4 regions of the Paenibacillus sp. Mc5Re-14 genome follow, and region 1 is predicted to be linked to each of the others. Evidence: riboswitches for the same ligand, from Rfam matches in the RefSeq annotation. Region 1 holds a riboswitch; each other region holds the start of a gene.
The links. A riboswitch is a leader RNA that binds a small molecule or an ion and turns the genes downstream of it on or off. The one in region 1 is predicted to bind thiamine pyrophosphate.

Region 1 (3,134 bases):
GGATGGCCCTTCGCCAGATCGGCAGCATGTGCGGCAATTTTGTAGGTAATAACTCCCTCGCGGACATCATCCTTGTTCGGCAGACCCAAGTGCTCCTTCGGCGTAACATAGCACAGCATGGACGTCCCGAACCAACCGATCATGGCCGCCCCGATAGCTGAGGTAATATGATCATATCCTGGTGCGATATCCGTCGTCAGCGGTCCTAAAGTATAAAAGGGAGCCTCCTTACAAATTTCCATTTGTAAATCCACATTCTCCTTGATTTTGTGCATAGGGACATGTCCCGGCCCTTCAATCATGACCTGGACATCATGCTTCCATGCGATTTGCGTTAGCTCGCCCAACGTCTTCAGCTCTGCAAATTGTGCTTCATCATTCGCATCATAGATACTACCCGGACGCAGACCATCCCCGAGAGAAAAGGCCACATCGTAGGTTTTCATAATTTCACAGATTTCTTCAAAATGCGTATACAAAAAGTTCTCCTGATGGTGCGCAAGGCACCAAGCTGCCATAATCGACCCGCCCCGGGATACAATTCCCGTCATTCTATTCGCCGTCATCGGTATATATCGCAGCAATACTCCCGCATGAATTGTAAAATAGTCCACTCCTTGCTCCGCCTGCTCAATCAGTGTGTCTCGATACAGCTCCCACGTCAGCTTCTCTGCTTCGCCGTTCACCTTTTCCAGTGCCTGATATAGCGGCACCGTCCCAATCGGTACGGGTGAATTCCTAATAATCCATTCACGCGTTGTGTGGATATTACGACCTGTGGACAGGTCCATGACGGTGTCTGAGCCCCAGCGTACCGCCCAGGTCATCTTCTCCACTTCCTCCTCGATGGAGGACGTAACCGCGGAATTTCCAATGTTTGCATTGATCTTCACGTGAAAATGGCGCCCTATGACCATGGGCTCGCTTTCCGGGTGATTGATATTTGAAGGTAAAATGGCTCGTCCAGCCGCCAACTCCTGCCGCACAAACTCGGGCTCCACTCCTTCACGGATCGCCGCAAATTCCATTTCAGGCGTAATGATCCCTTGCCGCGCATAATGCATTTGCGTCACAGTGCGCCCTTGTGAAGCCCGAAGCGGACGGTTAGTCACGCCGGGAAATTCCACTGTTTCCCGTTTGGAGCCGGGTTTCAGTCCATTATCCTCCGGCTTGACGGCGCGGCCCGCGTAAGCCTCCACATCCCCCCGTTCCAGTGCCCAAGCTCGCCGTAATGGTGGCAAGCCCTGACGAATATCTACCTGATAGGCTTCATCTGTCATCGGACCGCTGGTATCGTACACACGCAGTGGCTCATGATACTCTATCCCCTGCGGCGTATGTGTGGGATGCAGCGCGATTTCACGCTCTGGCACGGCAATGTCCGGCCGAGAACCTTGAATATACACCTTGCGGCTCCCCGGGAAAGAATTAACCCTACTGGATTGCTCCGCACTTGTCTTCTCTACTGCTGTTGATTTCATTCCTGTTTCTTTTGTTCCTTCGGTTTCCATCGATTTCATGATCCATTCCTCCCGTATCGTTGAAATGACACACCGATCCGGAACCATTCCGAGGGTGGCGCTGATCTATGCAAAAAAGCCGGTTCCCTAGGGAACCGGCTAATCAAACGAGGCAGCTATCCAGACAGCACGCACATGGAATAAAACCCTATGCGTCACCGCAGACAGCAGCTGCGTATACATTTCAATGGCCGATTACTTCCCTACGCTGGTATGATCCAGATCAGGTGCAAAGGGTCCGGAATCTTGCCCGATTCCATCTCAGCCTGCATTACAGGCTCCCCCAGTAACTGTGATACTTTCTATTCACATGAATTGGCGGCTATAACAGACATCCGCCATCTCTATCAGACTACTTTAAATTTATAGCTTTGGCAACCCTTGTATGATTTCCTTTTGTATTGATTACTGTTACGGGAGCATAAGCCCCATTTCCTTAGCTGCTTCGATCAAAACCGGAGCAAAATCATGCAGCGTCTCAGGCGCAAGTCGACTGACCGGGCCGGATACAGATAAAGCCGCCGCGACCTGCCCCTTTCGGTTCACAATAGGCGCGGCCACAGCCGCAGCTCCTGGCTCACGTTCTTCATAGCTAGTCGCATACCCCTTCTCGCGAATGTCCTGCAGCTGGGCTTTATATACCTCAGTATCTACTGAGGGAGGCCATTCTTCACTGCTTAGCAGTACCTCCAGCTCCTGTGGCGGCATAAAGGCCGCCAGCACCTTGCTGGAGGCTCCCACAGCCAGCGGCATACGCGCTCCCACGGGAGCAACCCTGCGGATCGCCTGATTGCTCTGCACGGCTTGTATGCGAATACGCATGCTTCCATCCCGCAGGTACAAGCTGACCGTCTCCCCTAAGCGATCACGCAGTCCTTCCATTGCAGGCTGTAACAACACCGCCGGCTCATCGCTTTGGGACAGATGCGTCGACAGCTCCCATATGCGAAAACCAAGCCGATATTTTTCCGTTTCGGCATTCCGAACGACAAATCCCCGATCCTCTAGCGTAGTCAAAAGACGATGAACAGTGCTTTTATGTAGACCAATTTGGGAGGCAATCTCCGTTAGACCAAGATCAGATTCTGCGGTAAAACACAGCAGTATATCAAGTGCACGCTCTACAGCGCGGACGGTTAATTTACGGTCTTCCATCGTGAACCGCTCCTCTTGTATCCATATTCGTTTCACACTATGAAACATGGTTACATAAATTATATAGAATAGTCGCGGCTACTGTAAACCGATGTTTTTGTGACAACCATATTACAGAACAAGAACAAACATCGACAATTCTTTGCATCATTTTTACTTTTCCGGTTCAGACGTTGACTTTGGATAATACCCATCATACGATAATAGGTATCTATACGGACATACCCTACTATTTTCAAGTGGAATTATACCTAAATTTTATGATTCGAAGATCAATTCTATATAAGGAGGCTCTTACATGATTTCGACATCCCAGCGCAACGCTCAGCTACAGACCGCTGTTCAGGAGCCGTCCACCCCACTCTTTAATCCCCGTATGCTGCGGTTCAAGCACGTTGTGATTGCTCTGCTGCTGTCGGTCGTATTTTTTCTATTGTTTTGTTTTATTGCCTTGCATGC
Region 2 (3,134 bases), 2.1 Mb from region 1:
TCGGCGGTAGGTGTCACTAAAACTCCGCTACGTGAACAAAAAATACTTGTCTTTGGTCCAGGGGCAGCAGGAATCGGTAACGCCGACCAAATACGGGGTGCAATGATCGAGGACGGGCTTCCTGAAGAAGATTCATTCAAGGCATTTTGGGCCTATGATTATCGCGGGCTGTTAACAGACGATATGGAAGATGTACTGGATTATCAGAAACCATATGTGCGTAAAAAGGAAGAAATCAGCTCATGGGCCCGATCGGAAGATGATAAAATACCGTTGCTGGAGGTCATCCGTCAGGTAAAACCCACAATCTTGATTGGAACTTCCGGTGTAGCGGGTGCCTTTTCTGAAGAGATTATCAAGGAAATGGCAAAGCATGTGGAACGACCGATCATTATGCCCATGTCTAATCCTACCAACCTTGCTGAAGCGGTACCCGAAGATTTGATACGATGGACTGATGGCAAAGCATTGATTGCTACCGGAAGTCCCTTTGAGCCCGTCACCTATAACGGTACGAAGTTTGAAATTGGACAGGCGAATAATGCCTTTGTCTTCCCGGGGCTAGGTCTGGGCGCAATTGTGGTCAAGGCCAAAAGAATTACCCCTTCTATGTTTACCGCAGCAGCTGATGCCGTTGCCAACGCCGTAGATTCGAATGAACTTGGCGGTGCACTGCTGCCCCATATCCGAAAATTACGTGATGTTTCGTTCGCGGTTGCGGTTGCGGTAGCGAAGGCTGCAATTCAGGATCAGGTAGCTCAGGCACACATTTCAGATATTGAACAAGCCATTCGGGATGCGATGTGGAAACCGGAATATGTAAGGGTCAAAGCCGTGGAAAGTGTAATCCAGCACCCTCATTAATCCTTGACCGGAATCAAAGCAGTTTGACATAACCTAGGAACGAATGTACAGTATTAGTCAAAAGAATAGGAAAGTCCACTAGGGGAGCCACTATGGCTGAGACAAGAATGAATCTTGGACCCTTTGAACCTGATCTAGTTCGTACTAGCGTAGGAAAGTGGAGCCTTCGTATATAAGGTTTCAAGCGTTTTTTGCGCATTGAACCTATGTTGAAGCCGCTCCAGTTTTCGGGGCGGCTTTTTGGCGTTGTTCCGAGAATTGTATCTTACGGGACTTCTTGTTCTCCATTTTTATTGGAGGTGGGGAAATGAGTTTTTCGCAAGAACTTCGTCGGCAGGCGGATGGCATTTTTCAAGCCATTTATGAGCATCCCTTTGTGAGAGGTATTGCTGAAGGAAATTTAACAAGGGAGCAGCTGATTCACTATGTAAAACAAGACTTTGAATATTTGAACGCCTACATGCGGATTTACGGCATCGCGATCTCCAAAAGCACAAGCCGGGAGGATATGGCTGTATTTAACGAACAGATCTCTTTTATTCTCAACAGCGAGGTTCATCCACATCAAAACTTTTGTGCTATCGCAGGTGTCACCTATGAAGAGATGCAGGGATATGCACTCGCTCCGTCCGCTCATCATTATATCCGCCATATGCTGACAGTCGCACATGAAGGTAGTCTTGGAGAAATCATGGCCGTGCTGCTGCCATGTCCATGGACATATCTTGAGATTGGGCGCAGGCTAATGGATGAGGTAAGACCGGACGAGTCTCATCCATTCTATGAATGGATTTGTTTCTATGGAAACCAGATTGAAGATGTAACATCCAAATATCGCGAGCGTGTGGATGCTTGGGCGAATGTCGCCACGGCTGCCGAGCAAGCTCGGATGATTGAGCATTTTATGCTAAGCTGCCAGCTGGAATATATGTTCTGGGATATGGCTTATAAGCAGGAACAATGGCCCGTCCAGATGCGCGCTACGGTCTTGGAATAATCAGTAGAGATGAGAGAGGGTAAACATGATGAGTATATGGGAACAAAGTTATTCGGATCTCCTGACAAAGGTACAAAATAGCAACCCCCTCGTTCATAATATAACCAATGTGGTGGTCACCAACTTTACAGCCAACGGCCTGTATGCGCTGGGCGCTTCCCCGGTGATGGCTTATGCACCCGAGGAAGTAGCAGATATGGCAAAAATAGCGGGCGCCGTCGTGTTAAATATCGGTACGCTGAACCGCGAGCTGGTAGATGCCATGATCATTGCTGGACAATCAGCGAATGCTCATGGTGTTCCAGTTCTGCTGGATCCGGTTGGTGCGGGAGCGACGAGCTTTAGAACCGAGTCAGCACTGCGGATCCTAAAAGAAGTAAAAATCTCACTAGTGCGAGGCAATGCAGCCGAAGTCGCCCATCTAATCGGAGAAGTCCGAGAGATTAAAGGGGTAGATGCAGGCAACAGTGCTGACAGCAGTAATGTCGATCTGGCAGTTCGGGCTGCACAAACGCTCCATACCATGGTTGTCATCACTGGAAAAGAGGACGTCATCACCGATGGGGTCGAAGTACGATTGATTAGTGGCGGAGACGCGCTGCTTACGAAGGTAACCGGAACAGGCTGCCTGCTGACCTCTGTGTTGGGTGCGTTTGCAGCAATTGAACCCAACCTGCTGCTCGCAGGTACAGCAGGTTTGGCATTTTACGGTGCAGCAGCTTCCCGAGCCGCAGCACATACCGCAAAACTGGGGCCAGGCAGCTTCCAGATTGCCTTTCTCGACGAGCTTGCCAAACTACATACTGGTTCGCTGGAGGGGCATGTCACGATCCGTGAAGCTGGAACAACTACAACAGGTGGTGCGCGATGAGAGACGTGCATGTACCGAGAGCGCTGACGATTGCCGGTTCAGACAGCGGCGGCGGAGCTGGAATTCAAGCCGATCTCAAAACCTTCCAGGAGCTTGGCGTATACGGCATGTCGGCTATTACAGCCATTACGGTACAAAATACCTTGGGAGTTCACGGTGTATATCCGTTGCCACAGGAAGCAACAGCGCAGCAAATCGAAGCTGTAGGATCAGATCTTGGAGTCGATGCCCTGAAGACTGGCATGCTGTTTGACGCGGGCATCATCCGCCTTGTGGCCGAGCAGATTCGAAAGTTCGGCTGGGAAAAGGTTGTCGTCGATCCTGTAATGATTGCCAAAGGGGGCGCAAAGCTGTTGCAACCGGAAGCGGTGCAGGCTTTGAACGACGACCTGCTCCCCTTGG
Region 3 (3,134 bases), 190 kb from region 1:
CAGCAAATCCGTTGTAGGTGCTGAGGTGGACGGACTATCCGCATGCCCTCCATCTTTCTGCTGCGTCACAGACTCTCTCCAACGCGGCGAAGACGATTCATCCCATATCCCCGGATACCACACGCCATACTCGGATAATGCCTGCCGATGCACATGAAATACTTCTTCCGCCCTTCCGTCCGCAATCATTTCTCCTTGATCAGAAAGCACCACAATTCGATCCACATCCTGGACAATTTCATTGATTTTATGCTCTACGATCACCAGCGTCTGGTCTGCCGAAATGTTGCGAATGGTATCCCACACCTGTGTCGTGCCCTCCTCGTCCAACAAAGCTGTCGGCTCATCCAGAAAAAGCACTTCCGGCTCCATAGCCAGCACAGAGGCAATCGCCAGCCGCTGTTTCATTCCCTGTGACATGCTGGCAATGGGCAAGTGTATATCATCCGTCGATAGACCAACCTGCATTAGCAGCTCGCGAATACGGGATGGCATCTGCTCCCTTGGAACCTGTTTATTCTCCAACACAAAAGCCAATTCCTCGTCTACATACGACATACAAAACTGCGTGTCAGGATCTTGAAATACAATACCAGAGAGACTCGGGATCACAGCAGCATCGTATTTCATAGGCACTTCTATCGTGCGTGGAATCAGTCCGCTCAGCACCTGAAGCAGCGTTGATTTGCCGCATCCGCTTGGACCCAGCAGCAGTAGCTTTTCCCCTTTGCGGACAGATAAGGACATATTGTGGAAAAGCAGCTCTTGCTCACCGGGAAATTTCAAACGAAGACGGGTGATCGAAGCCACCACATCTTCGTTGGCCGCGCTCATCAATCCAGCCCCTTATAATCTTGTTCCGTTGCCGGTCTCAAACTTCGCGTAACTCCGGTTACCTCCAGCGCCTTAGCCAGATAGAAAGCGAATACCCCAGCAATCACAATACTGCCAATCATCCGAAATCCAATATACAAAACATAGTTCCAGGTCGATAGCTGATCAATATACCCATAGCTGAAGTCTAAAATCAAAGAAGTGACAGCCGCCCCTGCCGCAGCTAATGATACGACCCACAGGTTTGCGTTCCGATACAGAAAAGCCGCAAAGAACAGCTCCGCTCCCAAGCCTTGCAGCAGACCATAGTACAAGGTGGACATGCCCCATTCGCTTCCCAAAAAAGCACTGACTGTTGCCGCGGCCACTTCTGCCAAAATCGCAACTCCCGGCTTGCGAATGATAAGATAAGCGAACGTGCCAGCCATAAACCACATGCCATACATCAGTTGCTCAGCGTGTAGACCGAATGGTTTCATTAAATCATAGGCAGGTCCCCATATTTTGTAGACCAGCCCGAACACCACGGAGATTACAATCGTGACCAAAATATCAGTCAGCTTCAGCCCTTTCGACGCTCTTACATTCGTGTTCATTGTTGATACGCTCCCCTTTTTCGTTAAAATAGGCCTTCTGGCCATAAAAAAAAGCCTGTCCGGAGCTGAATCTCCAGGCAAGCTTTATGCGCAGTCATAAAATGATCACCATACATTATCAGTTGTCGACATATCTCATATAGCACAGTAGTCTACTGCACTGAAACCGAGCCAAAGTCAGGTACAAAACAAGACACGTTTGTCCGTCTGCAACTTTTTACAGACCCGCAGCTCGTTAACTTGATATATGATATGAAACGAATCCATCGACTAGTCGCCACCAATAGGCGGTAATCCTGTTTCTTGTATAGTGTTCTAGGTTTCTCTACGCTGGCATTACCCAGATCAGATTTCACGGTCGGCGGCAAGGGCCACCCTCTCAGCCTGACTATCTCAAGCTCCCGACAATGCTTTTTAATTCACTATAATATATACCACATCTATGGCTTTGACAATCCTATAATCCGAAGAAACGTTTGCCTGTTTCCGTCGTCGCGATTTCGATCTCCATCATGCTGCGGCCTGTGCACTCAGCAATCGTAGCGGCGATGTGAGCGAGATACATCGGCTCATTACGCCCTTCTTTGGGCTTCACAGGCAGATTACGCGGGGTCAGAAACGGAGCATCCGTTTCAATCATCAACCGGTCGAGCGGAATATCCCTCACCAACTCACGCAGATGCTTGCCGCGCCGCTCATCACAGATCCAGCCTGTGATACCGATATACAGTCCCATTTCCACATACGTATGCAATTCCTGAGCAGTGCCAGTAAAACAATGCACCACCGCTTTATCTACAAGCTCTTGATGCTCTCGTAACATAGCGACAAAATCCTCATGCGCATCTCGTTCATGCAGAAATAAAGGCATATGTAGCTCACCCGCCAGTTGAATCTGCTCTCCAAACCATCGGCGCTGTACATCACGCGGAGAAAAATCACGGTTATAGTCCAACCCGCATTCTCCTATGGATACGACCTGCGGCTGAATCGCGAGTTGGCGGAGCTGTTGAATCGTATCTGTGCTGCAATTTTTGGCATCATGGGGATGCACGCCAGCTGTAGCATACAGCTGACCAGGATAACGCGCTGCATACTGAGCAGCCTCTCGACTACTGCGAACACTGGTTCCAGTAATAATCAACGGTGTAATCCCTACAGCCGCTGCTCTCTCGACCACCTGTTCCCGATCTGCATGAAACGAACGGTGCATTAAGTTCACACCAATATCAATCAACGGTGTACTCCTATCCATCTCAATCCCTCCTTCGCAAACTACAATCTCGGATCAATCGGCTCCGATTCCAGAGATAACGCGGCAAGGACGCATTCATGAATACGCTCCACCGTATCTTTGCGGACAAAACGTTCCACGCCCTCCATGCCAAGCGCTCCTTCCATCAGGGCATGACGCTCCTTTTTGTTCGTTCGACGCTGCTTCAGACGTTTTAAATTCTCAGGGGCAAGATAATCCATACCGTAAATGATGTGCAAGTACTTCCGGCCTCTCACCTTGATTGCAGGCTGAATCATCTTGTCCCGATTTTTCATCAAAAAGCGTTCCGGCTTGATCACAATGCCCTCATGACCATCCTCTGTCATCTCATTCCACCAGCGAATGACCTCTTCCTCGCTTGTTTCATCCGTGATGACACGATACTCTGTCTCCATAAATATAGAGGACAGTCCTGCCAGCTCCCGGTT
Region 4 (3,134 bases), 3.5 Mb from region 1:
TGTGGAGCATATTGAGTGGCTTACGCGATATTTGAAGGATTATCCTTATGCTTTTATCCTAATTTCACATGATACTGAATTTATGAACCAAGTCGTTAATGTAATCTACCATCTTGAATTTGCTAAGATGACCCGTTATTCAGCTAACTATGAAAAGTTTCTTGAAATGGCGGATCTGAACAAAGCCCAGCATATTGATGCATATGAGAAGCAGCAGGAATATATTAAGAAACAGGAAGATTTTATTCAGCGCAATAAAGCGCGCGCATCTACATCAGGTCGTGCAAAAAGCCGTGAAAAGCAGCTTGATCGAATCGAACGTATTGATAAGCCTGAAGAAGCCGCAAAGCCAACCTTTCAGTTCAAAGAAGCCCGTGCAAGCGGGAAAACAGTTTTTGAGGGTATTGACTTTGAAATTGGCTATACTCATGCCCTTTTGCCTAAAATGTCCATGACGATCGAACGTGGCGAAAAGATCGCAATTGTTGGCTGCAATGGTGTTGGTAAGTCTACGTTACTCAAAACCATTCTTGGGAAAATACCTCCGATCAGCGGAAAAACCTATCAAGGAGATTTCTTGCAGCCCGCTTATTTTGAGCAGGAAGTAAAGGCAGAGAAAATTACACCGATTGACGATGTATGGAATGAATTTCCACATTTGAATCAGCATGAAGTACGAGCGCATTTGGCGCGCTGTGGTTTGAAGAATGAGCATATCACCCGGCCTTTGTCTGCGCTTAGTGGTGGAGAACAGGCTAAAGTCCGCCTTTGTAAACTGTTAATGCGTGAGAGCAACTGGGTACTGTTTGATGAGCCTACCAACCACTTGGATGTCAAAGCAAAGGATGAACTCAAACGCGCTTTGAAGGAATACAAAGGGACCGTATTGCTTGTATCCCACGAACCGGACTTTTACGAGGATTGGGTAACCAAAACGTGGAATGTAGAAGAGTGGTCTAGTAAAGTTAACTAAAATCCAGTTCTGACAGATTTCACACAAGGTGGGGTTTGCAGAATTAGGAAAATATGCTAAGCTATCTTTAGCTGATACAATAAAATAGTCACACTAGGGGAGCCGCCCATGCGGCTGAGACGAAATAAATGGATTTCGGACCCTTTGTACCTGATCTGGGTTATGCCAGCGTAGGGAAGTGAGTACTGTACAAACAAAGTGGTAGCTCTTTACTTTTGTTTGCGCAGGGAACGATATACGTTTACGGATATAATAGTCCGTTTGATTTTGAACGTTTGTCAAGCCACTTCCTTTGGGAAGTGGCTTTTTGCGTTTCGTTCATCTTCATTTGTTCGAGTTTCCGTAGACGGATTTACATATAATCTCCTTTCATTATTGCTGGTATATGTGGCTGGCTCCGATATTACCCAATATGGAGCTAAAACAATATAGATTCAGCTAATACGATTTTTTTGATAACACAAGTTCATATTCTTTAGTCCAAGTGAGGTGAAAATGAGATCGAATTACACGTAATTACGATGGAAAGTGTCTCCTGTGTGAATGTACCCCAAGTGGCTGCCGCTATTTGTCCTTATATTCATTATGTACACGCACGTTCGAAACAGAAGGGTGCCTCTGCTTTGCTTTCTTTGACTCGTAGCATGATCAAGCAGGAAGTTCCTTTGCGGCAAATTGTAGTAAATGACCGCGTGGACGTAGCTTTACTTACCTCGGCAGGAGCTGTCCAGCTTCCAGCTAATGGGTTATCTGTGGTGGATGCGAAAAGTCTACTTTCAGAGGGTACACGCTGTGGAGTGTCTGTACATTCCTTGGAGGAGGTGCAGACCGCCGAGCAGGCTGGAGCAGACTATGTACTATTTGGTCATGTATATGAGACCCATTGTAAAGCCGGTCTTGTACCGCGAGGTATAGCACAGCTTGAACGCATTTGCAGATTGTCGGACATTCCGGTGATAGCGCTGGGAGGCATACAACCCCATCATGTTCCAGAGCTTTATCATGCTGGAGCAAGCGGAATTGCGGTGATGTCTGGTATATGGGAAGCAAAGTCACCCGTTGCAGCAGCGATGGAATATAGGCGAATGGTAGATCTTGTAGTTCACGACCTGTAGCAAGAAAACGAGACGAAGGGAAAGCAGAATGTTTACTGGAGAGGAGACACGGAACATATGTCAAAGACACATACAGAGAAAAAAGCGATAGGACACGCTGAATGCTTGGTCATAGGCGGAGGTGTGATCGGCAGTTCCATTGCTTATCATGTGGCTAAGGAGGGACGCAGTACGATCATGCTGGAACGATGGATCCCTGGTGAGGGAGCATCAGGAGCAGCGGTGGGAATGCTGGCAGCGGAAAGTGAAGAGTTTGCAGACCTTGAGCTGGCACGATTTGCCCGTACAAGTCGAGATGCATTCCCTGACCTTGTCTGTGATTTGGAACGTTTATCGGGTATTTCAGTGGACTTTCGTACAGGAGGATTTGTGACCCCATTTCGTTCGGAAGCAGAGGGCCAAAAACGCTGGAATGCTGCGAATATGCGAGAGGATGATCGTCCCATTTGGTGGGATGCCAAGGAGTTGGCCCGACGGATTCCGGGCTTGGCAGATCAAGTAATTGGGGCTATCTACCGATCAAAGGAGACACAAGTGTCTCCTGTCCAGCTTTGCCGTGCTTATGCAGGGGCAGCTGCGGTGCTGGGAGCAACAATATGGTCTGGAACTCAAGCTGAGGAACTGGTCATACAGGATGGTCGAGTTTGCGGTGTGCGAACGGATAGTGGATTTTTTTCCTGTGATCAGGTCGTGATTGCCGCAGGCTTGGACAGCTTGAACTTGCTAGAACAAATTGGGTTTGATTATCCACTATACCCGGTCAAGGGCGAAGCGGTAGCAGTCTCCTTGAAGGATCATCCGTTAGATTATACCATTTATGCTGACGATATTTACCTCGTGCCTAAACAGAATAACGAGCTTTGGATTGGTGCCACGAGTCTTCCGCATCAATATGACAAAGAGGTGACCGTAGGAGGCTTAAAGGGGTTGTTAGCACGTGCATCTGCCTGGTTACCGCGTGTACAGGAAGCTTCTTTTGTACGTGCATGGGCAGGCTTGCGTCCGCAGGCAGCTGCGGGGAGTCCTTTCATTGGCCCTGTTCCTGG

Region 2: linked by a shared signal. The riboswitch ahead of tenA (thiaminase II) and the one ahead of thiC (phosphomethylpyrimidine synthase ThiC) in region 1 are both predicted to bind thiamine pyrophosphate.
Region 3: linked by a shared signal. The riboswitch ahead of BN1546_RS06645 (ECF transporter S component) and the one ahead of thiC (phosphomethylpyrimidine synthase ThiC) in region 1 are both predicted to bind thiamine pyrophosphate.
Region 4: linked by a shared signal. The riboswitch ahead of BN1546_RS23540 (thiamine phosphate synthase) and the one ahead of thiC (phosphomethylpyrimidine synthase ThiC) in region 1 are both predicted to bind thiamine pyrophosphate.

What each region holds. Positions count from the first base shown of each region.
Region 1 covers NZ_CVPD01000001.1:1,654,846-1,657,979, forward strand. The annotation lists gene thiC (phosphomethylpyrimidine synthase ThiC) at 1-1,481, opposite strand, end outside; TPP riboswitch at 1,704-1,815, opposite strand; gene BN1546_RS07505 (IclR family transcriptional regulator) at 1,932-2,675, opposite strand; gene BN1546_RS07510 (alpha/beta hydrolase) at 2,974-3,134, shown strand, end outside.
Region 2 covers NZ_CVPD01000001.1:3,769,448-3,772,581, reverse strand. The annotation lists gene BN1546_RS17180 (NAD-dependent malic enzyme) at 1-864, shown strand, start outside; TPP riboswitch at 935-1,037, shown strand; gene tenA (thiaminase II) at 1,172-1,861, shown strand; gene thiM (hydroxyethylthiazole kinase) at 1,887-2,732, shown strand; gene thiD (bifunctional hydroxymethylpyrimidine kinase/phosphomethylpyrimidine kinase) at 2,729-3,134, shown strand, end outside.
Region 3 covers NZ_CVPD01000001.1:1,461,687-1,464,820, forward strand. The annotation lists gene BN1546_RS06640 (ABC transporter ATP-binding protein) at 1-834, opposite strand, end outside; gene BN1546_RS06645 (ECF transporter S component) at 834-1,430, opposite strand; TPP riboswitch at 1,736-1,845, opposite strand; gene BN1546_RS06650 (TatD family hydrolase) at 1,888-2,685, opposite strand; gene BN1546_RS06655 (polynucleotide kinase-phosphatase) at 2,706-3,134, opposite strand, start outside.
Region 4 covers NZ_CVPD01000001.1:5,163,401-5,166,534, forward strand. The annotation lists gene BN1546_RS23535 (ABC-F family ATP-binding cassette domain-containing protein) at 1-973, shown strand, start outside; TPP riboswitch at 1,059-1,167, shown strand; gene BN1546_RS23540 (thiamine phosphate synthase) at 1,495-2,088, shown strand; gene thiO (glycine oxidase ThiO) at 2,146-3,134, shown strand, end outside.